DNA from 4 places in the Paenibacillus sp. Y280 genome. Region 3 is predicted to be linked to each of the others. Evidence: predicted binding sites of a transcription regulator. Region 3 holds the regulator's gene; each other region holds the start of a gene.
The links. Region 3 encodes Rex, which represses fermentation and respiration genes when NADH is low (regulators of the CRP and FNR family bind a similar motif). Its sites were predicted from a motif close to TTGTGAAATATTTCACAA; they were not measured.

Region 1: a site for Rex is predicted at 1,444-1,461, ahead of AC1TPC_RS21415 (TIGR04053 family radical SAM/SPASM domain-containing protein). Genes of this name have one in related genera too.
Region 2: a site for Rex is predicted at 1,533-1,550, ahead of nirB (nitrite reductase large subunit NirB). Genes of this name have one in related genera too.
Region 4: a site for Rex is predicted at 1,389-1,406, ahead of AC1TPC_RS21480 (cytochrome c oxidase subunit II). Genes of this name have one in related genera too.

The regions. Positions count from the first base shown of each region.
Region 1 covers NZ_JBXCIW010000021.1:7,197-10,322, reverse strand. Annotated here, with positions in the region: gene AC1TPC_RS21420 (nitric-oxide reductase large subunit) at 1-163, opposite strand, end outside; gene AC1TPC_RS21415 (TIGR04053 family radical SAM/SPASM domain-containing protein) at 191-1,303, opposite strand; gene AC1TPC_RS21410 (multicopper oxidase domain-containing protein) at 1,559-2,479, shown strand; gene AC1TPC_RS21405 (DUF2249 domain-containing protein) at 2,578-2,814, shown strand; gene AC1TPC_RS21400 (hypothetical protein) at 2,838-3,126, shown strand, end outside.
Region 2 covers NZ_JBXCIW010000021.1:44,106-47,231, reverse strand. Annotated here, with positions in the region: gene nirB (nitrite reductase large subunit NirB) at 1-1,455, opposite strand, end outside; gene moaA (GTP 3',8-cyclase MoaA) at 1,655-2,683, opposite strand; gene AC1TPC_RS21555 (molybdopterin molybdotransferase MoeA) at 2,700-3,126, opposite strand, start outside.
Region 3 covers NZ_JBXCIW010000003.1:44,568-47,693, forward strand. Annotated here, with positions in the region: gene dinG (ATP-dependent DNA helicase DinG) at 1-852, shown strand, start outside; gene AC1TPC_RS04730 (redox-sensing transcriptional repressor Rex) at 849-1,505, shown strand; gene AC1TPC_RS04735 (amidohydrolase) at 1,486-2,787, shown strand; gene AC1TPC_RS04740 (cell wall elongation regulator TseB-like domain-containing protein) at 2,787-3,126, shown strand, end outside.
Region 4 covers NZ_JBXCIW010000021.1:24,767-27,892, forward strand. Annotated here, with positions in the region: partial or broken gene AC1TPC_RS21465 (NAD(P)H-dependent flavin oxidoreductase) at 1-392, shown strand, start outside; gene lpdD (prenylated flavin chaperone LpdD) at 373-768, shown strand; gene AC1TPC_RS21475 (cupredoxin domain-containing protein) at 836-1,222, shown strand; gene AC1TPC_RS21480 (cytochrome c oxidase subunit II) at 1,617-2,087, shown strand; gene AC1TPC_RS21485 (cbb3-type cytochrome c oxidase subunit I) at 2,102-3,126, shown strand, end outside.

The DNA.
Region 1 (3,126 bases), on a different contig from region 3:
CCAAAATATCATCTCTTGTGAAAACGACATCTCCCTCCTCCGATATGACTTGACTCGGAATCGGAGGCTTCTCCTGAATAATTTCTCCTCCGTAATACAGCAGCACCGCGAATGAAATTGCGAACACCAAGAATAATGCTAACCAAAGCTTTTTATACTGCATGCCTTCCACCACCTTATCAGATTCATGTTAGATCGACTGCAAACTGCCTTGTTGTTGAAATGCTTTCGGCACATAGGCGCAATAAGGATCGCTTTCCAGGTAATCTCCGGTAACCGCATAGGCTCTAGCCCTCGAACCCCCGCATATTTCCTTGAATTCGCACACCCCGCACTTGCCCTTTAACAGCGATTTGTCGCGCAGCTGCCTCATAACCGCGGAGTCCCGGTAAATTTCCGTTAAAGACCGCTCTCTGACATTGCCGCAAACAACGGGCAGGAAACCGCTAGGATACACATCGCCGGTATGGCTTATAAAAACAAATCCGTCGCCGTCATTGACGCCTTTGGGAGCGCGTCCGAGCATATCCATTCGTTTCTCCCCGCCTGGGGCTATCCTTTCGCCTAACCGCTTGCTCTCCTGCAAAAATACCCTTCTGTAATGAGGCGCTTCCGTCGCTTTCACGCCATAAGGCATTTTTTGCCCCAATTGGCACAACCATTTCATCACCTCTTCATGCTGATCGGCAGTGATCATATCCTTCTTCAACGCACGTCCAGTCGGCACCAGGAAAAACAAACTCCAAAGCACAGCCCCCATATCCTTGACCTTCTCCGCAATTGCCTCAAGATCGTGAAGATTATAAACCGATACCGTTGTGTTTACTTGAATGGGTATCTTCTGCTCCTTCAAATATTCGATGCCCTTCATCGTCCGCTCATAAGATCCCCGCGTGCCGCGAAAGTGATCGTGAATGGCTGCGCTTGAGCCGTCAAGACTAAAGGCCCACCGCGATAATCCGACCTCCTTGGCTTTACGTATCGCTTCGCGGGTAACCTTTGGCGTAGCGCTCGGCGTCATCGAAACAGGCAGCCCCTTTTCTTCGATAGCATACTGGGCTAGCTCGAATAAATCGGGACGCATAAGCGGATCTCCGCCTGTAAATACGAATAAAGGATGATCCATCCCGGCAATTTCATCAATAAGTTTCTTTCCTTCCTCGAAAGACAGCTGACGCGGATCCGCTCTATACTGCGCTTCCGCCCGGCAGTGCAGACATTTCAAGGCGCATGCCCGAGTGACTTCCCATATCACGATGAATGGATTCTCCTTGTAGTCTCTTTCGGTTATTAAAGTCTTCATCCTACTCCTCCTCTCGCTGCAATTAAAAACTGAAACCATCTTAATGAATAAATAAAGCTGTTGCTGTGAGTACCATCACACTTAACACAACTGACTTATCCTATATTAAATTTATCAACGTTCCCCAACTGCAAGATATATTGTGAATGTTTTCACTTATTAACACCTATTCAATAAGGAAGGATGATTGCAATGCCGAAACGGAATAGACGCCTCCTTGCATGGATCGCGTTCATCTTGATTCTAGGAGGATGCATGAACGCTGGCACTGAAAACATCGTCACGGTTGAATCAACCCCCGTTATTCACAAAATCAATCAACCGCCAGTAATGCCCGTCGTGAAGCGAGACGGAAACATCGTTTCTATTGAAATGACTGCGCAGATCACGGATATCGAAATCTCGAAAGGCGTCAATTACAATGCATGGACCTTTAACGGAACGGTGCCCGGCCCTGTTCTTCGGGTGAAAGAAGGAGATACGCTTAACTTCACGCTTAGAAATCTTGACCCGGCGATCCCTCATTCGATGGATTTTCACGCCGTGCATGCTGCGCCAAGCAGCAAATTTATCGATGTCATGCCAAATGAGAAGGGCAACTTTACGTATCCGGTCCATACTCCGGGCGTATTCATGTACCACTGCGGAACAAAGCCCGTTTTGTCGCATATCGCGAACGGCATGTATGGGATCATTATTGTTGAGCCGACAAACGGTTATCCTTCGGACGAGCTGATTGATCGGGAGTACACGATTGTTCAAAGCGAATGGTACAAGGAAAACGACTTTGAATCGTTCTTAAATGACGAGCCATCCTACGTGGTATTTAATGGAGACGACTTTACATTAAAAGAAAAGCCGTTTCTGGCGAAAGTCGGAGACAAGGTTCGATTTTATGTAAACAATGCCGGCCCAAATGAAATAAGTTCGCTTCATATCGCGGGCACCGTAATGGACCGTGTCTATTTGGATGGGAATCCCAAAAATGTGCTCTATGGTCTTCAAACCTTGATTCTCCCTGCCAGCGGCGGTGCTGTCGTGGAAGTAACCGTCACCGAGGAGGGGGATTACCCGATTGTAACCCATCAATTCAATCATGCTTCCAAAGGGGCTGTTGCTATCTTGAGGGTAACTAATGACGGTAATGACAATGGTAAAGCTGTTAGGGGTCATTAAGAAATATTTCTATTTGTGATGAGCGTCACAAAGCCGATTACCTCATCCCTATATAATAACGGTGTAATCAAAATCATCTTTCACAGGAGGAATACACGATGCAACCATTATTCACCGCTTCCGTCAATGCCACAGAATACCCGCCTCAATTGAAGCACAAGGTCATATTTGAAACCTTTAATAAGCTGCAGCCATCCGAGGCTATGCTTTTAATCAACGATCATGATCCCATGCCGCTGCGTTTTCAGTTTGAATCTATGTACAAAGAGCAGTTCACTTGGGAATACCTCGAGAAAGGGCCGGAAACGTTCAAAGTGAAAATCGGCAAGCTGTAGCAGCTTAGATTGGGAGTGGTTAGATGGCCGGCATAGAGATTATCAATGAGAAAACGATTAAGATTTCCGTCAAGCTGGATGACGCGACTGCCATGATCAAGGATGCACGGCAGCATATTAACGAATTCGCTCATGACATTGTAACGATAGTTGAAAAAATGCCGGAGTTCGAATACACGTACTTTTGCTTCTATGCGTACGACAGCGCTGCTCTGTTTGAGAGAATGCTTCGAATCGACCCAAAGGAATACACCTCATTCTCGCTTGACGCGCCAGACTCTTTCTTTTACGCCTTATACGGAGGAATGACGG
Region 2 (3,126 bases), on a different contig from region 3:
ACCTTGATGGTTGGCCTCAAATTGATCACCCAGCGTCAGAGCAAGGATCTGCTCTACCATCGGTTTACAGCCTCCGCATGACCGGCTGGCACCCGTACTACTCTTGATTTCTTCTACTGTAGTGAGGCCTTTATCCGCAATCGCTTGGATGATCATGCCTTTGGTAACCCCGTTGCACCCGCAAACAATTTCATCGGACGGCATAGCGGCAACAAAAGCTAGCGGATCCGTGCCCTCTGCATGCGTCGAACCCACGAGCTGTTCATGAATGTCCCGCGTCATCGGTTCATGCGCCTTCACCCATTTGAACAGCTGGGCCGAATCCGTAATATCTCCGAACAGCACACAGCCGACGATACGATTATCGCGAAGAAGGACCTTTTTATACGTCTTATTCCAATTGTCCTGCATGCGGATAACATCCAGCCCGGAAGCATCTTGAAACTCCCCTGCAGAGAAAACATCGACGCCGGATATTTTCAGCTTGGTCGAGACGATCGAGCCTTGGTAAGGCTCCACAGGCAGACCACACAGCTGTTTGGCTAACACAGCTCCCTGTTCAAACAGCGGCGCTACAAGCCCGTAGCTGACGCCACGATGCTGATTGCACTCGCCAACCGCATATACATCAGGCGCGCTTGTCTGCATGAAGTCGTCTACGATAATGCCTCTTGCTGTCTCTATGCCGCAATCGCGAGCTAGTGCGGTCTCCGGAGCAATGCCTACCGCCATCACGAGGAAATCCGTTTCGAGCGATGAGCCGTCTTCAAACTGCAAGCTTTCAACACGCGCTCCACCGCCGATTGACACCGTCTTCTTCTTTAGAAGGAACCGAATCCCCTGCTCCTCAAGCTCCGTTTGCAGCATGGCGGAGGCGGCTGGGTCGAGCTGCCGTTCCATCAAATCCGGGAATAAATGAACGACCGTTACCTCCATTCCCAGTTTCAGCAGTCCCTTCGCGGCCTCAAGCCCGAGCAAGCCTCCGCCGATGACCGCAGCCTTCTTCCATGTACGCGCCGCGCTGGTCATTCGCTCACAGTCCTGCACGTCCCGGAAGCTGACGATCCCTTCTTTATCTACACCTGGAATCGGAAGCATAACGGGTTTGGATCCTGTCGCAATGATCAGCTTGTCATAGGCGCTGAATGAACCATCGCTCAATTGCACTTGCTTGGAGTCGATATCGATCTGCGCTGCCTCGATCCCGGCGAACAATGTAATTCCGTGCTGCCCGTACCAGGAATAATCATTCAAAATCATTTCATCGAAAGACTTGCTGCCTTCCAATAGGTAGGACAATTGAATACGGTTATAATTGGGATGCGGCTCCTTACCGATGACCGTAATGTTGTACTTGTCCGGCGCCAGCTTCAATATTTGCTCAATCGTGTTGATTCCCGCCATGCCGTTGCCGATTAGTATAAGCTTCTCACGTTTATCTCCATGGATAGTCATATTAGTTCCTCCTCGCAATGCTGTCTCAATTCTCTTAATCCTTATGCTTTAATCATAAAGAGAATCGTCCGGCAAGGATGTGAATTTTATCACAGAACCTCCAAATTACGCGTGCATAAAAAACAAGCCCGCAGCATCCATTCGCCACGGGCTCTTCTATATATGAAAACAATCATCTCTGATCGTGCGGCACAACAGACTATCCGCCGATATGGGACATTTCAACCTTATGCTTAGGAGTTGTCTGTGTAAGTCTCGTCTCGGAATAACGGTCCATACGATTGCCCCAAATTTGAGCAATGAACGATCTTACCTCATCATCGCTGGCGCCGCCCCTGATCATACCTAGCAGATCGGTCTTCTCTGAAGCAAACAAACACGTATACAAGTGGCCTTCCGCAGAAAGCCTGGCTCTCGTGCAAGAACTGCAGAACGCCTGGCTTACAGAGGAAATCAAGCCGATCTCTTCCTGAGAACCAATATAACGATACCGTGTCGCAACCTCGCCGAAATAGCTTGATCCTGCAGGTCCTAGAGGCATTTCTTTGTGAATGATTTCGTAAACGCTTTGGCTCGGAACGACATGCTTCAAATTCCATCCATTGCTATTCCCGACATCCATAAACTCAACAAATCGCAGACTATGACCTCTTTCGCGGAAGTATCGGGCCATCGGAACAATATCCTGTTCATTGATACCTTTCTGGACGACCATATTTACCTTTACGGACAATCCGGCAGCCGCCGCGGCATCAATGCCTTCCAATACTCTTTTTGCCGAAAAACCTCTCCCGTTCATGGCTCCGAACCGGTCATCGTCCAAACTATCCAAACTCACGGTAATTCGCTCCAGCCCGGCGTCTTTTAATGCCTTGGCTTTCGACTTTAATAGCGAACCGTTCGTTGTAACAGCCAAATCTTTGACGCCTTCTATTCGGCGAATACGCATAATAATGTTGGCGATATCTTTATTTAACAGGGGCTCCCCGCCTGTAATCCGTATTTTCGAAACGCCAAGCGAAACAAAAATACGCGTTAGTCTCTCAATCTCTTGAGGAGAAAGCAGCTTATCCTGCCCTAAAAACCGAAAATTGGGGCCAAACACTTCCTCCGGCATGCAATAGCGGCACCTGAAATTGCAGCGGTCGGTTATCGATATACGAAGATCGCGAAGAGGCCTTTGAAAAGCATCCACGACCTTGGAATCTTGTTTGTTCTGATTTTCCATTGTCCACCTCGCTTCACTACTTGGTTATTTCATAAGGAAGAGTGATCACTTTAACAATCTGACCGGCTGAGACACCTTTGGATCCTGATGGGATCAGAATGAGGCAATTGGCATCTTGAATAGATACTAGCATACTTGAACTGTTCTTCTCCAACACACTCACCGTTACTTGCTCCTGGGAGTATGTCATTTTTCCCCGAATGTATCGATCGTGCGGACATCCTTTATTGTAATCGTTTGTTATAGTCGCTTGAATACTGGATGGGAGAGGATTTTCTTTACCTTGCATCGCAAGCAGAGCGGGGCGCACAAACAGCTCAAAACCAACAAAGCAAGCGCCGGGATTGCCGGATAGACCGAAGACGAGCTTCTTATTCATGACGGCAGCCGAGGTTGGACTTCCAGGCCGCATGGCCACTTTATTGAAGAGCAGCTCGGCTTCG
Region 3 (3,126 bases):
GAGAGCATCGTATTGACGTCAGCAACGTTATCGGTGCAAAAATCATTTCAATATGCATCAGAGCAGCTCGGGCTGACTGGCTATGAAGAGCAAGGAAAGCTTAAAACCGTACAGCTTCCCTCGCCCTTCAACTATAGGGAGCAGGCACTCGTTGTCATACCTCGTAATTTTCCGGTGCTGCGAGGCGCTGCTGTAGATGATTCTTACTTGGATATGCTTGTAAAATCGCTCGCAGACGCTGCAAAGGAAACGAACGGGAGAATGCTCGTGCTGTTTACGTCCTACCGGATGCTTAAGCAGGTATATGAGCCGCTTAAGGATCAATTAAGCGCAGCAGGCATTCAAGTACTCGGACAGGGCATCGACAGCGGCAACCGTACAAAGCTCACTAGACGATTCCGCCAGACGCCTGAGTCTGTTCTTCTTGGTACGAGCAGCTTCTGGGAAGGTGTAGATATTCCTGGCGAAGCTTTGATTTGCCTGGCTATCGTTCGATTGCCATTCCAGCCGCCGAATCATCCATTAGCAGAGGCCAAGGCTGAAATGCTGCAGCGTCAAAAGCAAAACCCATTTATGAAGCTGTCTATTCCTCAAGCGGTTATACGCTTTAAACAGGGCTTCGGAAGGCTTGTAAGAACATCGCAGGATAAGGGTATTGTAATCATATATGATACGAGGGTAATTGATACGTACTATGGGAAGCATTTCTTATATTCCTTGCCGGGTCCAAAAATCGAAACGATGCATACGGATCAAATGATTGTACGGATGCGGGAATGGTTGTCGGAAGAAAAGCAGGAAGTTCCGCAGTTGAGTCAAGCTGCGTCTAGTGCTGAGGAGGAGAAGCGATGAAGCAAACGAAAATATCGGAGGCCGTAGTCAGAAGGCTCCCGATTTATCTCCAAGTATTGAACGAAATGCATAATCGCGAAATTCAAACCGTTTCATCACAAGAATTAGGCGTGAAGCTTGATCTAAATCCTGCTCAAATCCGTAAGGATCTTGCTTATTTCGGTGATTTTGGGCGCAAGGGTGTCGGCTATGACGTCGTTTATTTAATTGAAAAGATACGGCAGATTTTGAAGGTTGATCAGACGATCAAGGTTGCATTGGTGGGAGCCGGCAATTTAGGACATGCCTTATGCAATTACAATAAATACTCGAAGGACAACATGCAAATTACGGCCGTATTCGATGTGCACCCAAGCAAAATCGGAACGAGCATTAACAATTTGATCGTGCTGCCTATGAGCGAATTGGTTAATACCGTTTCGGAGCAAAAGATTAGAATTGGCATTATAACGGTGCCGGCTTTTGAAGCACAAAATGTCGCCAATCAATTCGTGGAGGCAGGCGTAGAGGGGATATTGAACTTTGCGCCTGCCATCCTGCGCGTACCGGATGAAATTCGGATACATAACGCGGATTTCACTAAGGAGCTGCTTAGCTTAGCTTACTATTTAGTTAGAGAAGGAGAGTCCAAGGATGAGTCAGATTTGGATTGAAGATGGTTTGTTTGTTACGATGGATGATGCAAATCCAACGTTTAAGGGACATATGGTCGTTACGGATGACCGGATTACCTACATAGGTACGGAAGCGCCTGTACAGCTTTCAGAAGGCGTCCAAAAAATCGACGGAAGCAAGCTGGCATTTATGCCAGGCCTTATTAACACACATGGCCACGCGGCGATGAGCCTGCTGCGGGGATACTCCGATGATCAGAATCTGCAAGTATGGCTAGAGCAGAAAATGTGGCCGATGGAAGGAAAATATGTCGATCAGGATACGCGTGCCGGCAGCGCTCTTGCTATTGTTGAAATGCTCCGCTCGGGTACAACGGCTTTTGTCGATATGTATGATCGGATGGATCAGGTTGCACAAATGGTAGAACAGAGCGGTATCCGCGGCGTATTGACACGAGGTGTAATTGGCCTATGCCCGCCGGACGTTCAAGAGGCAAAGCTTGCTGAGGCAATCGCATTCGCGCGCGATTGGAACGGCAAAGCGGATGGCCGCATTACAACGATGATTTCTCCGCATGCGCCTTATACATGTCCGCCGGATTATATTGAACGGTTTGTCCAGGCTGCACATGATTACAACTTGCCGCTGCATACGCATATGTCCGAAACATTAGCTGAGGTTGAGCAAAATGTTAGAGATTACGGCGTTCGTCCCGTTGAGCATTTGGAGCGGCTTGGCTTCTTCTCGCGCCCAGCGCTCGTTGCGCATGCCGTGCATCTAAACGATGCTGAGATCGAGATCCTTGCTGCCAAGGGGGTAGCGGTATCGCATAACCCAGTAAGCAATCTTAAGCTTGCGAGCGGCATCGCGCGCGTACCCGACCTGCTTCGTGCCGGCGTGACCGTATCGCTTGGAACGGACAGTGTCGCAAGCAACAATAATTTGGATTTGTTTGAGGAAATTCGGTTCTCTGCTCTGCTGCACAAAGGCGTGTCAGGCGATCCAACCGCAATTCCGGCAATTGAGGCATTAAAGCTGGGTACTGTCTACGGAGCCAAATCCATTTGGCAGCAGGATCAAATCGGCAGCTTGAAAGAAGGAATGAAGGCTGATTTTATCGCTATTAACATCGAGCAGCCGCATTTCTATCCGAAGACGGATATGATCTCGCATTTGGTTTACTCCGGATCCGGACGCGACGTTGCGCATGTATGGATTGACGGGCGGCAAGTACTCAAATTCGGCGAATGCACCTTCCTCGATGAGGAGAAAATTCGTTACGAGGCGCAAGCGAGCTTCGATCGCTTGCTGCAAGCCTAATGCGCGTAATCGCTAGAAAACGTCCGCCGTTTATGACGCTGCAGAAATGGTTGTTTTTGATCGTCGCTAGTCTTTTGCTGCTGATCACCTTTTTCTTTATTTATTTTCGCGATATACAAGGTCCAGAGTGGTCAGCCATAAAGGATGCCAAGGAGCAAGCAACAAAAGCGGCTGATCTAGCTTCTATTAATAATGTCTATCATCATATATGGAGCAAAGAGAGCTGGGTTGTTGAAGGCGTAAATCAAGCGGATGATAAGGTATTCGTATGGCTGACCGAAGATCAATTGCCCAAGATCATTAATGCGGATGATGCCGTGTCGGAGCAAACGCTGAAAA
Region 4 (3,126 bases), on a different contig from region 3:
GTTTTGTCGCGAGCATCGAATGCGATGCGCATCAGTCAGTGAAGCAAAAGTATGTAGATTGTAATGAGGGTGATACCGTACTCGTGAAAACTACGGTTGGTTTGCAAGGTCGGGCGATTAAAAATCAATTTACGGCATTGATCAGCGGAGGTAAAAAGTTAAAGATTGCTAAGTGCTATGACTGCCTTAAACATTGTTCCTATCAATTTTGCACATTGGATTCCCTCATAAAGACGACCTTAGGGGATACGGATACCGGGCTGGTTTTTGCCGGCGCTAGAGTTCACGAAATAAAAGATATATTACCTGTACAAGTCATAGTTGATAATATTATAAAAGAATATGAGTTGGCTATTCATGGAGGACTCGAGAATGTTTGCCCAACAGCTTAGCTCGAAACGATCGGATACGATTGAAATCAAATTATCTGCTATGGGACAGGATATCGTGTTTCTTGTTACAGGGGGTGCAGCCCACATCGGAGCAGTAGCAACAGCGTATGTATCGGATGATAAGCATACCATTGTAAATGTTCTTTCGCTTCCCGGCCATCGTGAGGGGGACCTGGCGTCCGAATTGGCAGAGACGGCGGCTCTTGCCATAGGCCATACAGTTGCTGTATTGGTCGGTATCCATTTGGATTCTCCCGCAAGGGGGGACATTGAGGCCATCGTTGAAGAAGCTAGAGCGAAGATGAAGCAACTGCTTGATTGTAGTGAGTGGCAGTGTGATAAAGATCATAGTGAGAAGCGAGTCGTTTACTTATAATGAGGTTAATTCACAGACCAAGAAGGGCTATAAGCCTTCTTAGCTTAAATTACAGGAGGAGAACAGGATGAAGAAGTGGATGTTGGCTATGTGTCTAATCGTAGCAGTCGTATTGATTGTGTCAGCATGCGGCAAAGCGGAGGAGAGCAAGGGAGAAACGAATACAAATGCAAATGCTAACGTAAGCGGAGCGGTGAAGGAGTTTACGATCGATGCCAAAAATTTCGAATTCGATCTAAAAGAAATCAAGGTAAACAAAGGCGATACAGTAAAGCTGACCCTAAAAAACTCGCAAGGTAATCACGCCGTTGTAGTGGAAGGCTATAAGAAAGAAGTGCAAGGCAATAAAACCATTTCGTTTGTTGCCGACAAAACCGGAGAGTTTGCTTACATATGTTCGATTTTCTGCGGGGCGGGCCATAATAAAATGACCGGTAAATTAATTGTTGAATAAATAGCGTTGAAAGTGAGGACGCCGCCTTCCTGCATGTTTTGCCGCTTGCATGCCGATTTTTTAACAACAATAGCTGCTGTATACGTCTGCCCTCATCATGTTCGCGTGGTGGGGGCTGTTTTTTGACGGCAATCGCAATAAAAAAGACACAAACAATTGAGAGCATTTGTGATCATTATCACAGATACCGAGACATCGTTGAACGTACAATAATTACAACGAAAAAAAGTTGGAAACGGGGGTATACAGGATGGGAAAGAAACCGAAGCCATTGCAATCTCACGAAGAACATTCACTTAAGGGAACGTTTGTATCCGTAATGCTTTTGGGAGGTTTTCTTATCGTCACATGGCTTAGCGTATTTATATTATTTTTATATAGGGGGTAATGAAACATGCATATTCATCGGTTGGAGAAAATTTGGATCATGTTTGGGATCACGATGCTCATTGTGTTCCTTGGAGTAATAGGGGTAGGCGCATTTGCGATGGGCATGCAGCCACCGACCGGACATCACCATTCGATCGATCCGGAGAAAGTGGATGAAACGGCTCCTTTCGATAACCCTGGCTTAGAGAGGATCGGAGAGAACGAGTATAACGCCTACATGGTGGCGTTTGCATTCGGGTACAAGCCGGAAAAGCTGGAAGTGCCTGCAGGAGCGACAATTCATTTTCAAATTACGAGCAGCGATGTCGTTCATGGCTTTCAAATTCCGGGGACAAATGTGAATATGATGGTTGTTCCGGGCGAGGTCAACCATTTGAGCTATACCTTTGACAAACCGGGCGAATATTTGATCCTTTGCAATGAGTATTGCGGAGCCGGACACGAATATATGTCCACAACGATTATAGTGAAATAGAAGGGATGATCAAGATGCTTCAACAGAGTCTTACAGGCTTTGACCGCAGAGATTCGAATATTGTTCTCGCGCATCTCATTGTGGCGTTCAGCGCACTGCTTCTAGGAGGCATAGCCGGGGTGCTGCAGGGGTTAGTACGAGGCGGCATGATTACGCTTCCTGCCGGAATTGGCTACTACCAGCTGCTTACTGCGCATGGCGTTTTAATGGCGTTAATTTTCACGACTTTTTTCATTATTGGATTTTTGTATTCGGGTGTGGCTAAGACTCTGGGTGGAAAGCTTCTCCCTCTAGCGAGACGGCTCGGCTGGGCGGGTTTTCTACTCATGACGATAGGAACGGCGATCGCTACGATTGTAATCCTGCTCAACAAAGCGACGGTGCTCTATACTTTTTATGCTCCGATGAAGGCTTCTCCGTATTTTTATATTGCGCTAGCTCTCGTTGTGGTGGGCAGCTGGCTGAGCGGCTTCGGTATCTTTTATCAATATCGCTGCTGGAGAAAGAAACATCAGGGGAAACTGTCTCCCTTGTTTTCATTCATGGCCGTTGTAACGATGCTAATGTGGCTTGTTGCGACGATTGGTGTAGCGGCCACGGTGCTCCTGCAATTTATTCCTTGGTCGTTCGGATGGGTAGATAAAATAGATGTGATGGTCAGCCGCACCTTGTTCTGGTATTTTGGACATCCTTTAGTTTATTTCTGGCTGCTGCCCGCCTATATTTACTGGTATGTCATTATTCCTAAAATAATTGGAGGCAAAATTTTCAGTGATGCGCTTGCAAGGCTCTCTTTTTTGCTGTTATTGCTGTTTTCGATTCCCGTCGGTTTTCATCATCAGCTCATGGAGCCCGGCATTTCACCGCTTTGGAAATACATTCAGGTCGTACTGACTTTTATGGTTGTCGTCCCTTCGCTCATGACCGCATTCTCATTATTCGCGACATTCGAGCTGAACGGCAGGTCAAAAGGAACAAAAGGCTTGTTTGGTTGGCTTAAGGTACTGCCTTGGAAGGATGTGCGCTTCTTTGCTCCTTT